DNA from 2 places in the Bradyrhizobium sp. SZCCHNR1098 genome. Region 2 is predicted to be linked to the other one. Evidence: riboswitches for the same ligand, from Rfam matches in the RefSeq annotation. Region 2 holds a riboswitch; the other holds the start of a gene.

Region 1 (7,908 bases), on a different contig from region 2:
CCAGGCCGCAAAAACTGCAGATCGATTCCATCTTCCAGCCGCAACGGATCGAACTCGTCGAAATTGGAGATGCGCGGGTAGGCGAGGATGACGACCTTCGGCCGCTGTCCTCCCGATGATCCGCGTTCAGCCAGGCCAAGCGCGTCCTCCGCTGGCAGGCGGCGCGCATCCGAAAAATGCGGAATGAGCCCGAGCGATGTCCACCCCGTCCGCTTCTCGATCTCGTTCATGCCTGACGCAAACAAGGCCGGATCGCCGCGAAACTTGTTGACGAGGAAACCTGCCACGCGCGCGGCATCGTCCGGCGGGATCACAGTCCTGGTGCCGACCAGGCTCGCAATCACGCCGCCCCGATCGATATCGCCGATCAGCACCACCGGAATCTGCGTGGCTTGCGCAAAACCCATGTTGGCGATGTCGCCCGCGCGCAGGTTGATCTCGGAGGCGGAGCCCGCGCCTTCGACCAGCACGATGTCGGCATCCGCTGCGAGGTGATGGAAGCTGTCCAGCACGGCCGCCATCAGTTGCGGCTTCATCGCCTGATAGGCGGACGCCTTGGCGTTGCCGACCACGCGGCCCTGCACCACGACCTGCGACCCGATCTCACTCTGCGGCTTCAGCAGCACCGGGTTCATGTGCACGGTCGTCGGCCGCCGCGCCGCGCGCGCCTGCAGCGCCTGGGCACGGCCGATCTCGCCGCCATCAGCGGTGACGGCGGCGTTGTTCGACATGTTCTGCGGCTTGAACGGCGCCACCTTGAGGCCGCGCAATGTCAGCGCGCGCGCGAGCCCCGCGACGATCAGCGATTTGCCGACGTCGGAGCCGGTGCCCTGGAACATGATGGCGCGCGCGCTCATGGGCCTAGTACTCGATGCCTTCCTGCGCCTTCACGCCGGCCGCGAAATGATGCTTCACGAGGTTCATCTCGGTGACGAGATCGGCGGCCTCGATCAGCTCCGGCTTGGCGTTGCGCCCGGTGACGACGACGTGCAGATCGGGACGGCGCCCTGCGAGCGTGGCGACGACGTCTGCGATATCAAGGTGATCGTAGCGCAGCGCGATGTTGAGCTCATCGAGGACGAGCAGCCGGATCGACGGATCCGCCATCAGCTCCTTTGCCTTTGCCCAGGCGCGCTCGGCCGCGGCGACGTCGCGCGCGCGATCCTGCGTTTCCCAGGTGAAGCCCTCGCCGAGCGTGTGCCAGGAGACCTGATCGCCGAACTTCTCGATCGCCTTGCGCTCGCCGGTTTCCCACGCGCCCTTGCCGAACTGCACGACGCCGATGCGAAAACCGCGGCCGAGTGCGCGCAGCATCAGGCCCCAGGCCGCCGTCGATTTGCCCTTGCCCTTGCCGGTGTGAACGATCAGCAGGCCCTTCTCGACGGTCTTGGAGGCGACCTCGGCATCCTGCACCGCCTTGCGGTTCTCCATCTTCGCCTTGTGGCGTGAATCGTCGGCGCTTTCGGTCATCGGCATGTCCTTCCCGTTACTTCAATGTCAGCGGCAGGCCGGCCGCCATCAGGATCACGCGATCCGCCACGGCCGCGACGTCCTGGTTCAGTCGCCCCTGGGCATCGCGAAAGGCGCGCGCGAGCGCGTTGTCCGGCACGATACCCAGTCCGACCTCATTGGACACGGCAACGACGGGGCCAGGCGCGTCCCTGAACGCCTCGATCAGCTCGGCGCATCGTGCCGGAACGTTCATGTCGGCGAGCATCACATTGCTGAGCCACAGCGTCAGGCAATCGATCAGCATCGGCGCGCTCGAATTTGCCCGTGCACGGACCAGGCCTGCAAGATCATGCGTGGTCTCCAACGTCTGCCATCCCTCGGTGCGGCGCGCTTTGTGCTGCGCGATTCGGTCCTTCATCTCATCGTCGAACGCCTGCGCGGTCGCAACATAGGTCCAAGGTGCGGGAAGGGCGGTTACGAGCGCCTCGGCATGACGGCTCTTGCCGGAACGCGCGCCGCCGAGCACCAGGGTGAGGCGCGGCAGGGCGGGATGCGGGCGGGCGGGGACCATGGGGGACGATTCCGATTGACGGGCTTTGGCGCGACCCGTATCTAACAGATGACGGTTCTCCGAAAGGAGAGATTTAGGGAACACGGTGCGGGTTCTTGACCCAAGGCCGTGGCTGCCCCCGCAACTGTAATCGGCGAGTGTGAGGCCAAGACACCACTGGGAAACCGGGAAGGTGGCTTCATGCGGTGACCCGAGAGCCAGGAGACCTGCCGTCGACATTGCTGTTGGCCGACCCGTCGCGCGGGGAGTCGCGATGCTGGTTCTGATCCCGCCAGGATGGGCGGGATGCCGTCGGATGCAGCGCATCGTCCGGTCCTCTGGGGGAGCCGGCAAGCGACGGAGACGGCCATGAAGTTGACCCGTATCACGACCTTTGCAGCCGCGAGCCTGGTGCTGCTCGCCGCCGATCCCGCCTTCGCGCATCACATGATGGATGGCAAACTGCCGCAGACGTTTGCGCAGGGCCTGCTGTCCGGCCTCGGCCATCCTGTGATCGGAATCGACCATCTGGCCGCCATCGTCGGTGCGGGCATCGTCGCAGCATTTCTGGGCCGCGGCTTCGCGCCGGTGCTCGCCTTCACCACCGCGATGATCGCGGGCGTCGGTCTTCACGTGGCCAAGGCCAACATCCCGGCTGCCGAGCTGCTGGTCGGCCTGACCACCGCCGTGGTTGGGCTGGTGGTGGCGATGCGTGGCCGTTTCGGCGTGCTGCCCGTCGCCGGCCTGTTCGCCGTGACCGGCCTCGTCCACGGCTATGCGCTGGGTGAATCGATCGTTGGGGCCGAGAACACCCCGCTCGGGGCCTATCTCGTCGGTCTGCTCGTGATCCAGACCATCATCGCCGCCGGCGCGTTCCTCGGCACCAGGCTGCTGTCGGCGAAGGCCAAAGCGGCCGCACCGCTGGCGCTGCGGCTCGCGGGCGCTGCCATCGTGCTGGTGGGTGGGGTCGCCGCGGCGACGGCGGCCGGCGTGATCGGCTGATTGATGACCGCATCGGAGATTGGTGAGACGACGCTGTTCGTCTGCGTCACCTGCCGTTCGCAGGCGACGGAACCTACGCCGCCTGATCAGCCGCGGGCCGGAGCCCGTCTGCTCGCCGCGATCGAGACGTTGCCGACCGCGCAGCGCGCCGGTGTCGCCGTGGTCGGCGTCGAGTGCCTGTCCAACTGCAATCGTGCGTGCACGGTTGCAGTGACGGCGCCGGGCAAATGGACCTACGTGCTCGGCGCGCTCGATCCGGATCTGCATGTTCAGGATGTGCTGACATTCGCGCAGCTGCATCAGCGCCATGACGCCGGCCTGCCGGCCTGGCGCGAGCGTCCCGAATACATCCGCAAGAACACCGTTGCGCGCGTTCCCGCGCTGTCAGCACCACGCTGAAACGAGAGATCGTATCGCCATGACGAAGTCGTTCGCCAAGACGCCTTGCACCATCGTCACCGGTTTCCTCGGCGCCGGCAAGACCACGCTGGTGCGCAACCTGATCGAGACCGCGAACGGTCGCCGGCTCGCCATCATCGTCAACGAGTTCGGCGATGTCGGCATCGACGGCGACATCCTGAAAGGCTGCGGCGTGCCGGACTGTCCGGAGGATCGCATCGTCGAGCTGTCGAACGGCTGTCTGTGCTGCACCGTTGCCGATGATTTCGTGCCCGCGCTCAGGAGCCTGCTGGATCAGAAGGAGCCGCCCGAGCATATCGTGATCGAGACCTCGGGGCTCGCGCTGCCGAAGCCGCTGGTGCAGGCCTTCAACTGGCCGGAGATCGCGACGCGCGTCACCGTCGACGGTGTGGTGGCGGTCGTCGACGGCCCGGCGGTGGTCGCGGGACGCTTCGCCGACGATCCCGAAGCGCTCGCCGCGCAGCGCGCCAGTGATGCTTCACTCGATCACGACAACCCGCTGGAGGAGGTCTACGAGGACCAGCTGCTGTGCGCCGATCTCGTTGTGATGAACAAGAGCGACCTGATGAGCGAGGAGCAGCGCAAGGATGTCGCGGCCGAGATCACGGCGAAGGTGCAGCGTGCCGTCAAGGTGATCGCGACGGAGCACGGCAGGCTGTCGGCTTCAATTCTGCTCGGGCTCGGTGCCGCAGCGGAGGACGATCTCGCGGCCCGACCGTCACATCACGACAACGAGGCCGAGCACGACCACGACGATTTCGAGAGTTTCGTGCTCGACGTTCCGGCGCAGGCTTCGCCCGATGCGCTCGTCGACCGCATCGCGGCCGCCGTCGACGCGCATGACGTATTGCGCGTGAAGGGGTTCGTGGAAGTCGCCGGCAAGCCGCTGCGCCTCCTGGTGCAGGCCGTCGGCAACCGCATCCAGCATCAGTTCGAGCGCCCGTGGCGATCCGGCGAATCGCGGCAGGGGCGGCTGGTGATCATCGGCGAGCGCGGCCTCGATGCCGCCGCCATCCAGAGCCTGATCACAGGATAGGCGGGACCGATGCACCTGCTGGCGACAACGGGCGCGGATCTCGACGACCTCGAACAGGCCGTGGATCTTGCGCAGTCGCCGGCCGAAATCGTCGTGCTGTCGTTCTCGGATAGCGACTTGTCGGCATTGGCCGAGGCCTGGACCGCGTCGTCGGATGAGCTGCCGAGCCTGCGCCTCGCGAGCCTGAAACGGCTGAAGCATCCGATGTCGGTCGATCTCTATGTCGACCGCGTCGTGCTGGGCGCGCGCGCCGTCGTCGTGCGCTGTCTCGGCGGGCTCGACTATTGGCGCTACGGGCTGGAGCGCATCGCATCGGTCTGCCGCAGCCGCCACATCCTGTTCGCGGCACTGCCGGGTGATGATCGCGCCGACGAGAGGCTCGATGCGCTCTCGACCCTGCCGCAGGACGCGACCTCGCGTCTCTACGGCTATCTGCACGAGGGCGGCGTCGGCAATGCGCGCGAGGCCCTGCGCTATCTCGCGACGCTGCTCGGGCGCGACGCGCATTTTGCGGAGCCGGTCGCGATCGGTTCGATCGTCGGCTTCATGCCCGATCGCGGAGCCGTCGGCATCGATGATCTCTGCGGCCACGATGATGCGCGGCCCACCGCGTTGATCGTGTTCTACCGTGCGGGCCTGCTCGCCGCGGATACGGCAGGGATCGCGGACCTGATGCGGGCGCTCGAAGGTGAAGGGCTGGCGGCAGTCGCGGTCGCGGTGACCAGCCTGAAGGATCCCAATATCGGGGATGCACTGGCGCGACTCGTCCAGCGCCGGCGTCCTGCGATCATTTTGAACGCCACCGCGTTCTCGGCGCTGCGCGACGACGGCACCACGGTGCTCGACCTCGCGGACGCGCCGGTCTTGCAGATCATCCAGGCGCAGAGCACCGAAGAGGCCTGGGCCTCGTCGGCGCGCGGACTGTCGCCGACGGATCTGGCCATGAATGTCGTTCTGCCGGAGCTCGACGGCCGACTGTTGGCGCGCCCGATTGCGTTCAAGGGCGAAGCGCCCGCGGATGAGCGTCTGCAGTTCGGCACGATGCGCTATGTGCCCCGACACGACCGCATCGCTTACGTCGCCCGGCTCGCGGCGCGATGGGCGCGGCTGCGGGCGCTGCCGGCAAGCGAGCGGCGCGTGGCGCTGCTGCTCTCCGACTATCCGGCGCGCGGCGGGCGCCGCGGCTACGCTGTCGGTCTCGACACCAGCGAAAGCGCAGCCGCCATTGCGCGGCTGTTGGCGGAGGCGGGGTACGATATCGGCCGCGCAGCGCCGACCGCCGAAGATGTCGACGCGCTGCTGCGGGACGAGGCAGATGAGCTCGTCGTGCCGCTCGCGGCCTATCGGTGTGCTCTGGCGCTGTTGCCGGACGATCTGCAGCGTGCCTTGCATGACAATTGGGGAGAGGCGGAAGCCGACCCGGCGGTTCGAGATGGCGCCTTTCGTTTTTCGGTGCTGCACGCCGGACAACTATCGATCCTGCTACAGCCGGATCGTGGCAATCGCGCCGATCGCAAGTCTGGCTACCATGACACGAGCGTGCCTCCGCGGCACGCCTATGTCGCGCTCTATGCGCATCTGCGTGAGGCCGAGCGGATCGATGCGCTGATTCATCTCGGTGCGCATGGCACACTGGAATGGCTGCCGGGCAAGGCGCTGGCGCTGTCAAATGCGTGCTGGCCGGAGGCCGTGCTGGGTCCGCTGCCGGTGATCTATCCCTTCATCGTCAACAATCCCGGCGAAGCGATGCAGGCCAAGCGGCGGTTGTCGGCACTGACGCTCGGGCATCTGACGCCGCCGCTGTCGCAGGCCGGTCTGCACGGACCGTTGCTGGAGTTGGAGGGGCTGGTCGAGGAATATGCCGAGGCGGATGGCCTCGACAAACGCCGGCTCGGACTCCTTGAGGACGAGATTGTCGCGCGGGCCTGGCAGAGCGGCCTGGCCGCCGATTGCGGGCTCGACCGCGCAATGACCGGACGCGAGGCGATCGCACAGCTCGATGCGCAGCTCTGCGACATCAAGGAGCTCGCGGTGCGCGACCGCCTGCATGTGTTCGGGGAAGCGCCCGACACGGCGGCGACCGGCCTGCTTGCGGACGCGATCACGGCGGCCATGGGGCCGGCGGCCGCGACGGTCGATCGCGCCGACATCGCCGCACGGATCGCCGCGAGCGCTGCAGCCGAAGGTAGCGCGTTGCTCGCGGCACTCGACGGTCGCCGCGTCGCTGCCGGTCCCGCCGGCGCGCCGAGCCGCGGCCGGCTCGACGTGTTGCCCACGGGGCGCAATCTCACCGCGATCGACCCGCGTGCGATCCCGACCCGGACCGCCGCTGTGGTCGGCGTACGCGCGGCTGACGAGGTGATCCGGCGCTATTTGCAGGATCATGGTGACTACCCGCGCGCGCTCATGCTCGATCTCTGGGCGTCCGCATCGCTGCGCACGGGCGGTGACGATCTGGCCCAGGCCTTGGCTTATCTGGGCGTGCGGCCGCGCTGGGACCTGAACTCCAATCGTGTCACCGGCGTCGACGTACTGCCGTTGGCGATGCTCGACCGCCCGCGCATCGATGCGACGCTGCGGATCTCGGGGCTGTTTCGCGACCTGTTCGAAGCGCAGATCGCGCTGTTCGATCTCGCCGTGCAGAAAGTGGCGTCTCTCGACGAGGACGATGCCGACAATCCGCTGGCCGCGGCACGGCGGCGCGGCGAGAGCCTCGCGCGCGTGTTCGGCGGGGCGCCTGGCAGCTACGGTGCCGTTGCCGCCGACCTTGCGCTCGGAATGGACTGGACGAGCCGGTGGCAGCTCGGCGAGGCGTATCTCGAGAGCGCCGCTTATAGCTTTGGCGGGACGCATGACGGCGCGTCTGCTTCCGACACGTTCCGCGCCCGCGTCCGCAGTGCCGACGCCCTCGTGCATCCGCAGGACGATCGTGAGCGCGACCTGCTCGATGGCGAGGAGGCCGCCGACTTTGCCGGAGGCTTCGCAGCCGCTGCAGCGTCGCTCGGCGCGTCGCCGACGCTGCTGCATCTCGACACCAGCCGTCCGGAGGCGCCGGCGGCGCGGAGCTTCAGCGAGGAGATTGCCCGCGTGGTGCGCGGCCGTCTCACCAATCCGCGCTGGATTGCGGGAATGCTTGCGCATGGCTATCGCGGCGTCGCCGAGATCGCGCAGGGCGTCGACGCGCTCTACGCCTTTGCGGCCACCTCCGACACCGTTGCCGAGCACCTGTTCGATCTGGCGCATGGGGCGCTGCTGCGTGACGAGGCCGTGCTGGACGGCATGACCGCACGCAATCCCGCGGCCGTCGCCGCGATCGTGGCGCGATTCGAAGACGCGCTGCGACGGCAGCTGTGGGTGCCACGCCGAAATGCCGTCGCCGATGAGCTTGCGCATGCGCGCACGCGCCTGACGCAAGCGGAGAGCGCGTCATGACCGCCTCGGTCGAGAT
Region 2 (7,908 bases):
ATGGGATCGTAGCGCGCGCATCCTCGTCTTCACGATGCATGAGAATGCGGGCTTCGCGGTGCAGGCGATCCGCGCCGGCGCCCGCGGCTATGTCACCAAGAGCAGCCCGCCGGAGACGCTCGTGCGCGCCGTCATGGACGTGCTCGCCGGCCGCATCGCGATCAGCCCCGACATCGATCACGAGCTCGCGCTCAGCCGGCTGTCCGGCGAGCGGGCGGCCGCCGACGTCCTGTCCGCGCGCGAGTTCGAGGTGATGCAGATGCTGCTGGCCGAACGGACCACCGACGAGATCGCGTCAGCGCTGCATCTCAGCCCGAAGACGGTTGCCAACCTGCACTCGCTGATCAAGGACAAGCTCGGCGTCGCCAGCGACATCGAGCTGGTACGGCTGGCGCTGCGGCAGGGCCTGCTGACCTGAGCCCGCAGGGCTCACGTCAGCGCAGGGAATGTCAGGAGTCGTCGGTGTCGATCTGCGGCGTCGCGGCGGCTTCCGAGGCTGGCTCCGTGACGGGATCATCGATCAGGTGAAACTCGCGCCCGAGCCGGCGCTGCACGCTCATCACGGCGCGGTCGACGTCGCTGATCAGGCTATCGCCGAGAACGACGTGCGGGATCTCCCAGTTGCGGCCGCTGCGCGCGTCGAGCGCATGAACGGCCGGCACGCGTGCCGTCTCGCACCCCGGCTGCGCGCGAATCTCCTCCTCGACCAGGCGGGTCAGCTCCGCCTGGGTCTTGCCGATGGTCGTCATCGCCGGCATCAGGCCCTGATCACCGGCGTCAGGCCGAGCCGCTTGGCAATGATGCGATCGACGGTCCGCTTCGGAAGCACCCGCACGATCCATTGCCTGATAGCATCGGGCGCGATCTCGTAGCGCACCCTGGGCGCCGGCAGGGTCAAGGCGTCGGCCACTCGCGCGGCGATGGTCTCGGCCGGCAGCCCGGTCTTGCCGAGATGCAGCATGAAGCCGCGAATCTTCTGCAGCGCCGGGAAGAACGGCGAGGCCTGGTACGCCGACAGGTCGACCTCCTCGGCCTTGGCCCAGATCGGCGTCTTCACCGCCCCCGGCGCGATGACGATGACGTCGATGCCGAACAGCATCAGCTCGCGGCGCAGGCTCTCGGATAGCCCCTCGACCGCATGCTTCGAGGTCGAATACGGCGCCATCAGCGGGTTGCCATTGCGGCCCGCGACCGAGCTGATCATCACGATCCGGCCGCGCTCTCCCTTCATGGCCGGATCGGCGCCGAGCAGCGGCGCGAACGCCTGGGTCGCAATCACCGGACCGATGACGTTCACTTCCATCTGATGGCGAAACTGCTCGATCGGCAGCTCCGTCACCGGCCCCGCGACGGCGATGCCGGCATTGTTGACGAGACCGGCGAGCGTCTCGCCCTTGAGCGCCGCTCGCACCTCGCCGGCGGCCGCCTTCACCGCCGCTTCGTCGGTCACATCGAACAGCAGCGGCGTGAAGTTGGCGCCGAGCTCGCTGCGCAGACGGTCTGCATCAGCCTGCTTGCGAACGCTGCCGAACACGTGGAAGCCACGCGCGAGCAGGAGCTTCGAACAGGCGAAGCCGATGCCGGTGGACGCGCCGGTGATGACGACGGATTTCATGGCGACCTCAACGATTTGCGCGGCGATTATCGCACGGGATGCGGCACGATGCTGGCGCTGATTTTTCGCGCGAGGTCATCCCCCTTCCGAGCCCGCCCCGGAACACCGGGAGACGGCACGCAGCGCACGGCGCACGGCAAAATGGCCGCGGCAAGAATGGGATTTAAGTTTCAATGTTTGGGAGGATGACAGCTGACGTGAGATCGAGGGCAGCGAGCAAACTGGATGAAGGAAGGTCTGTGACCTTATGAGATCATTAATCTTTCCGTTTCGCTGGCCTGTCGTCGCCGCGTCTGCGGGGAGGTCTTCGCATCTCATTCCATCGCCTGTCCGGCGAATCTCCGGAAGACCGGCTCCAGCTCGTCGTCCCCCTCTACGCGTATCGCCTTAATTTTCCGTATCCGTGTTTCTCCGGGGTACTACGTCCTCCGACCCTAACGCGTTGTTATCGCCCGTGCCGAAAACTGCTCCGGCCGAGAGCCTTGCAGCGGGATCACAAGCGCGTCGCTGTCGCTCCGGCCATCCGGACAAACGAGCGCGATCGTGTCACAGCCAGAACAGCTCCCGCCTTCAGAACACTCCATCATCACCGAGCTCGAAGAGGCCGTCCGCAGCGGCTCCTCGGCGAAGCGCGTCAACACGCTGCGCCAGGTCACCAATCTGTTCCTGCATGACGGCGAACGCCTCACCGAGGACCAGATCAAGGTGTTCGACAATGTGCTGTGCATGCTGGTCTCGCGAGTGGAGACCCGCGCGCGGGCCGAGCTCTCCAAGCATCTCGCGCCGGTCGACTACGCCCCCGTCGAATTGATCCAGCAGCTCGCCCGTGACGACGAAATCTCGGTGGCCGAGAGCGTGCTGATGCACTCGAGCCGGCTGACCGAGCATACGCTGGTCGAGGTCGCGGCGACCAAGGGCCAGGATCACCTGATGGCGATCTCCAGCCGTCCGCATCTGACCGAGGCGGTGACCGACATCATCGTCGACCGCGGCGAGCGCCGGGTCATCCGCAAGCTCGCCAACAACCAGACCGCGCGCTTCTCCGATACCGGCTATTCCGGGATGATGGCGCATGCCGCGGATGACGACGAGCTGTCCGAGATCATCGGGCTGCGCGTCGACCTGCCCACCAAGCACCTGCGCGACCTCTTGCGCCGCGCCACCGAAGCCGTGCGCGCCAAGCTGATGGCCTCGGCGCCGCCGGCGTTGCGGCAGGAGATCAAGAAGATCCTCAAGGCCATCGCGGACGTCGCGCGCAGCGACGGCGGCCTGGTCGGCCGCGACTTCACACTGGCCGAAGAGGCCGTCAAGCGCATGAAGGGGCTGAACGAGCTCAACGATGCCGCCATCGCCTTCTTCGCCGAGACCCGCCGCTTCGGCGAGGTTTCCGCCGCACTCGGCCTGCTCAACAACGTGCCGACCGAGATGATGGCCAAGGTGCTCGAGGGCCCGCGCACCGACATCGTGCTGATCCCCTGCCGTGCCGCCAGGCTGGCCTGGTCGGTGGTGGCGAAGATCCTGACCCACCGGCCGATCAAGCACGCCATCGACAGCAACACCCTGAAGCTCGCCGAGCGCGACTATGCCCGGCTGTCGCTCGACACCGCCCAGCGCACGCTGCGGTTCTGGATGGTGCACAACAAGGTCGAGAAGTGAGCGGGTGCTCACAAGACGCAATCCTCATCAGCAACGACTCGCGAGCCTCCTCATACTCCGCTGTCGTCCCTCCGAACGCAGGGACGACAGCTCTGGTTGTCGCAGGCGGCCGGGCATCATCAAGCCGACCGGCCAGCGTTATCGCCAGGAGATCACCGGGCGCCGGATTGACTTTGGTGCGCCCGCACTCCTACGGTGATCGTGACGGTGCCCCTCGACCGGGGCTCAAAAGGGAATGCGGTGCCGGATGCGTCTCGCAAGAGACGTGATCGAAGGCCGCAGCTGCCCCCGCAACTGTAAGCGGCGAATCTCGCGTCATAGGCCACTGGGAAATCTCGGTCCCGGGAAGGCGACGTGGAGGTGACGACCCGCGAGCCAGGAGACCTGCCGTCAGCCGTGGTCACACGCGAGGATGCCGGTCGGGGCGTTATTGGCATCGTTTTCAGGCAGGTCTGCAAAGGGCTGCGTGAGACCTCGTTCGCGGTGACGTGCCACTGACGTCATGCCGAGGTCACTCGTGTCTCCCATTCCCCATGCCAGGCGGCATCGCGCCGTTCTGTCGTCGTTCTGCGTCCTCTCGTCATTCGCCCTGCTCGGCCCCTCGCCCACGGCAGCGCAGCAATCCGCCTCCCCCGACCTTCTGCCCCCGGTTGAGGTCGACCCGCCGCGCGAGCCGATCGCCCAGAGACCAGCCATCGCCCGCAGAACCGGCAACGCCGCGCATCAGCAGATGCCGGTGGCAAAGCCGGCCGCGCCGGCAAGAGCGCCCGTCGCTGTCAGCCCGACCGGCGTCGTCACGTCAGTGGCCCACGTCGCGAATGCGATCACCGTGGTGACCGACAAGGATATCGCCGCGCAGCAGGCCCGCACCGTGCCGGACATCCTGAGCACGGTCCCCGGATTGAACATCGTGCAGGCCGGCGGCCCGGGCGGCCAGACCAACGTCTTCATGCGCGGCACCAATGCCAACCATACCAAGCTCATCATCGACGGCATCGACGCAGGCGACGTCACCAACGGCAATGGCGCGTTCGATTTCGCGCATCTGCTCGCCGCCGACATCCAGCAGCTCGAGGTGCTGCGCGGGCCGCAGAGCGGGCTGTACGGCTCCGATGCGATCGGCGGCGTCATCTCGATGGTCACGCGCAAGGGCGACGGACCGGCGCGGGCGACCGCCTCGGTCGAGAGCGGCTCGTTCAAGACCTTCAACCAGAGCGCGGGGCTGAGCGGCTCTCAGGACAATGTCAACTACGCAGTCAACGTCGCGCATCTGCACGCCGGTGACGTTCCGGTGACCCCGTGGCAATTGCTGCCTGCGGGGCAGAAGGCCATCGGCAACGCCTACGACAACGTCACCGCCTCGTCCAAGCTCGGCGTCGATCTCAACGAGGCCTGGACGCTCAATTCGGTGGTCCGCTACACTGACGCCACCCTGCTGTTCACCGGCGACAGCGGCTTTCCCAGCTTTCCCGACGCTGCCCAGAGCAACCACACCGTCCATCAACTGGCGACGCGCGAGGAAGCCGTATGGTCGCTGCTCGGCGGCCGCATCAGGAACTATTTCGGCGTCAACTATGTGAACAACTGGTCGTCCGATCTGACGGCCGGCAATCCCGTCGCCGCGGTCGCGACCGGCGAGCGCATCAAATATGACTGGCACGCGGTGACCGAGCTCGCCCCGCGCAACAACCTGATCGTCGGCCTGGAGCAGCAGACCGAACGGCTGAAGACCACCGACCTTTCAGCCGAGAACGGCAACAAGGCCGGCTTCGTCGAGCTGCAGACCGAGTTCGCCAGACGCTGGTTCGTCGTCGCGAGCCTGCGCAACGACGTCAACGACCAGTTCGGCGGCCATGGCACCTACCGGATCGCGCCGGCGGTGATCCTGCCGGTCACCGAGACCAAGCTGAAGGCGAGCTACGGCACCGGCTTCAAGGCACCGACCTTGAGCCAGTTGCACCAGGATTTCCCGGCGTTCAACTTCTTCGCCAATCCCAACCTCCGGCCGGAGCAGAGCGCCGGCTACGATGCCGGTTTCGAGCAGCCGCTGTTCGACGATCGCGTCCGCTTCGGCGCGACCTACTTCCACAACAGCATCACCAACCTGATCAATTTCAACGCGACCTTCACCTCCTACGCCAATGTCGGCCTCGCCACCACCGAAGGCACCGAGAGCTTCGTGACGGCGTGGCTCACCGATCGGATATCGCTGCGCGCGGACTACACCTTCACCCGCGCCGTCGACGCGGCTACCGGCCAGCAATTGCTGCGCCGGCCGAAGGAGAAATGGAGCGCCACCGCCACCTGGCTGCCGATCGATGCGCTGAGCCTGTCGGCCACCTTGCTGCGGGTCGGCGACTGGCTCGATGTCAGCCGCGACGGCATGACCACCGGCCTCGTCGCACCCGGCTATGCGCTCGTGAACCTGCGCGGCGACTACGCGCTGTCCGACCAGGTCAAGGTGTTTGGCCGGATCGATAACCTGTTCAACCGTCACATCCAGAACCCGACCGGCTTCCTGGCGCCCGGCTTCGGCGTGTTCGGCGGCATCCGGCTCGCGAGTTTCGGCGTGCAGTGATGCAGACCTCCCGAAGCGGCTGACAGCCGCCTCAAAACTGGACTACAATTGCAACAACAGGAGATGTTCCATGACTCTCGACGTCCTCGCCCCCTCTGGTTCCGAGGCTCGCCTCGCGCCCGTCCCGCCGCGGCATGCAGCCGCGTTTTGTTTCGCGCTGCTGACGACCGCCTGTGCGCTGGCGAGCTTCGTGTTCGGCTGCGCGACGCCGTTTGCGGCCTTCGCCGTGATTGCGGCCGCCCTGCTTCCGCTGCGCACGGCGCTGCCGGTGATGCTCGGCGCCTGGCTGGTCAACCAGGGCATCGGCTTCGGCGCCCTGCACTATCCGGTCGATGCCAACACGCTGGCCTGGGGCGCGATGATCGGCGCCGCCGCGCTCAGCGCCACCGTTGTGGCCCGCATGGCGCTGGCGACATTGCGCACAGCACCAGCGCTGGTCGCGCTTGCCGTCGCTCTCCTCAGGGCCTACGCCGGCTACGAGCTGGTGCTGCTGGCCGCCACGCCTGCGCTCGGCGGTGCCGCGAGCTTCACCCTCCCGATCGTCGCCCGCCTCGGCCTGACGAGCGCCGCCTGGCTCGTCGGCCTGGTCGCTGTCAGCGAGATCGTCCGCCTGCTCGCGCCGCTGGCCTCACGCCGCGCGACGTCCTGAAACAGCCTAAGGACTCACCTACCAAACAAAAACGGCGGGCCTCGGCCCGCCGTTCTCAATTCTCAGCAAGTCCTGCGCGAACTCAGTTCTTGCTCTTGTCGACCAGCGCGCCCTTCTTGATCCAGGGCATCATGTCGCGCAGCCGGGCGCCGACCTCCTCGATCGGATGCTGGGCGAGCTTGGCGCGGGTCGCCTTGAACGAGGTCTGGTTGACCTTGTTCTCCAGCATCCAGTCACGTGCGAAGCGGCCGGACTGGATGTCGCCGAGCACCTTCTTCATCTCCGCCTTGGTCTCGGCCGTGACGATGCGCGGACCGGTGACGTATTCGCCATACTCGGCGGTGTTGGAGATCGAGTAGTTCATGTTGGCGATGCCGCCTTCATAGATCAGGTCGACGATCAGCTTCACCTCGTGGAGGCACTCGAAATAGGCCATCTCCGGGGCGTAGCCGGCCTCGGTCAGGGTCTCGTAGCCGGCCTTGATCAGCTCGACCAGGCCGCCGCACAGCACCGCCTGCTCGCCGAACAGGTCGGTCTCGCACTCTTCCTTGAACGTGGTCTCGATGATGCCGGCGCGGCCGCCGCCGATCGCCGAGGCATAGGACAGGCCGAGGTCATGGGCGTTGCCCGAGGAATCCTTGGCGATCGCAATCAGGCACGGCACGCCGCCGCCGCGCTGGTATTCGGAGCGGACGGTGTGGCCGGGGCCCTTCGGGGCGATCATCAGCACGTCGAGATCGGGGCGCGGGTCGAGCAGGTTGAAATGCACGTTGAGGCCGTGGGCGAACACGAGCGCGGCGCCCTGCTTCATGTTGTCGTGCAGGTGCTCGCGATAGATGTCGCCCTGCAGCTCGTCCGGGGTCAGCATCATCACCAGGTCGGCCCATTTGGCGGCCTCGGCGACTTCCATCACCTTGAAGCCGGCGCCCTCGGCCTTCTTGGCCGAAGCCGAGCCCTTGCGCAGCGCGATCGCGACGTCCTTGACGCCGGAATCCTTCAGGTTGAGCGCGTGGGCGTGGCCCTGGCTGCCGTAGCCGACGATGACGACCTTCTTGCCCTTGATCAGGTTCAGATCGGCGTCGCGATCGTAGTAGACACGCATTGTCGTTTCCTCTTTGAGATGGCCGGAATTGGCTGAAAAGTCAGACGCTTGGGTGAGGCACGGGCGGCTGCGCCCGGACGAAATCCGGCCCGTGTCTAGAGCATTTTGGGCGTGGTTGGAAACCCCGATCTCGCATGGCGGCCGCCTCCCTCATGCGTCCATGAAGACGGGATAGAGCGAGGCGAGCAGCAGCACGGCCATCAGAATGTTGAAGCCGCGCACCGCGCGTTCGGAACTCAGCAGCGGCCGCAGCGCCGTCCCGAACAGGGTCCAGGTGATGGTCGAGCCGATCGCCATCACGAAGCTGA

Evidence for each region. A riboswitch is a leader RNA that binds a small molecule or an ion and turns the genes downstream of it on or off. The one in region 2 is predicted to bind cobalamin.
Region 1: linked by a shared signal. The riboswitch ahead of QX135_RS18015 (HupE/UreJ family protein) and the one ahead of QX135_RS22515 (TonB-dependent receptor plug domain-containing protein) in region 2 are both predicted to bind cobalamin.

Annotation. Positions count from the first base shown of each region.
Region 1 is NZ_JAUEXY010000008.1:37,057-44,964, reverse strand. It holds gene QX135_RS18030 (cobyric acid synthase) at 1-857, opposite strand, end outside; gene cobO (cob(I)yrinic acid a,c-diamide adenosyltransferase) at 862-1,470, opposite strand; gene cobU (bifunctional adenosylcobinamide kinase/adenosylcobinamide-phosphate guanylyltransferase) at 1,487-2,023, opposite strand; cobalamin riboswitch at 2,059-2,252, shown strand; gene QX135_RS18015 (HupE/UreJ family protein) at 2,372-3,004, shown strand; gene QX135_RS18010 (DUF1636 domain-containing protein) at 3,008-3,403, shown strand; gene cobW (cobalamin biosynthesis protein CobW) at 3,423-4,460, shown strand; gene cobN (cobaltochelatase subunit CobN) at 4,470-7,892, shown strand; gene cobG (precorrin-3B synthase) at 7,889-7,908, shown strand, end outside.
Region 2 is NZ_JAUEXY010000011.1:13,234-21,141, forward strand. It holds gene QX135_RS22495 (response regulator transcription factor) at 1-418, shown strand, start outside; gene QX135_RS22500 (hypothetical protein) at 450-758, opposite strand; gene QX135_RS22505 (SDR family oxidoreductase) at 758-1,615, opposite strand; gene QX135_RS22510 (DUF2336 domain-containing protein) at 2,159-3,271, shown strand; cobalamin riboswitch at 3,460-3,678, shown strand; gene QX135_RS22515 (TonB-dependent receptor plug domain-containing protein) at 3,774-5,849, shown strand; gene QX135_RS22520 (hypothetical protein) at 5,920-6,498, shown strand; gene ilvC (ketol-acid reductoisomerase) at 6,581-7,600, opposite strand; gene QX135_RS22530 (LysE family translocator) at 7,751-7,908, opposite strand, start outside.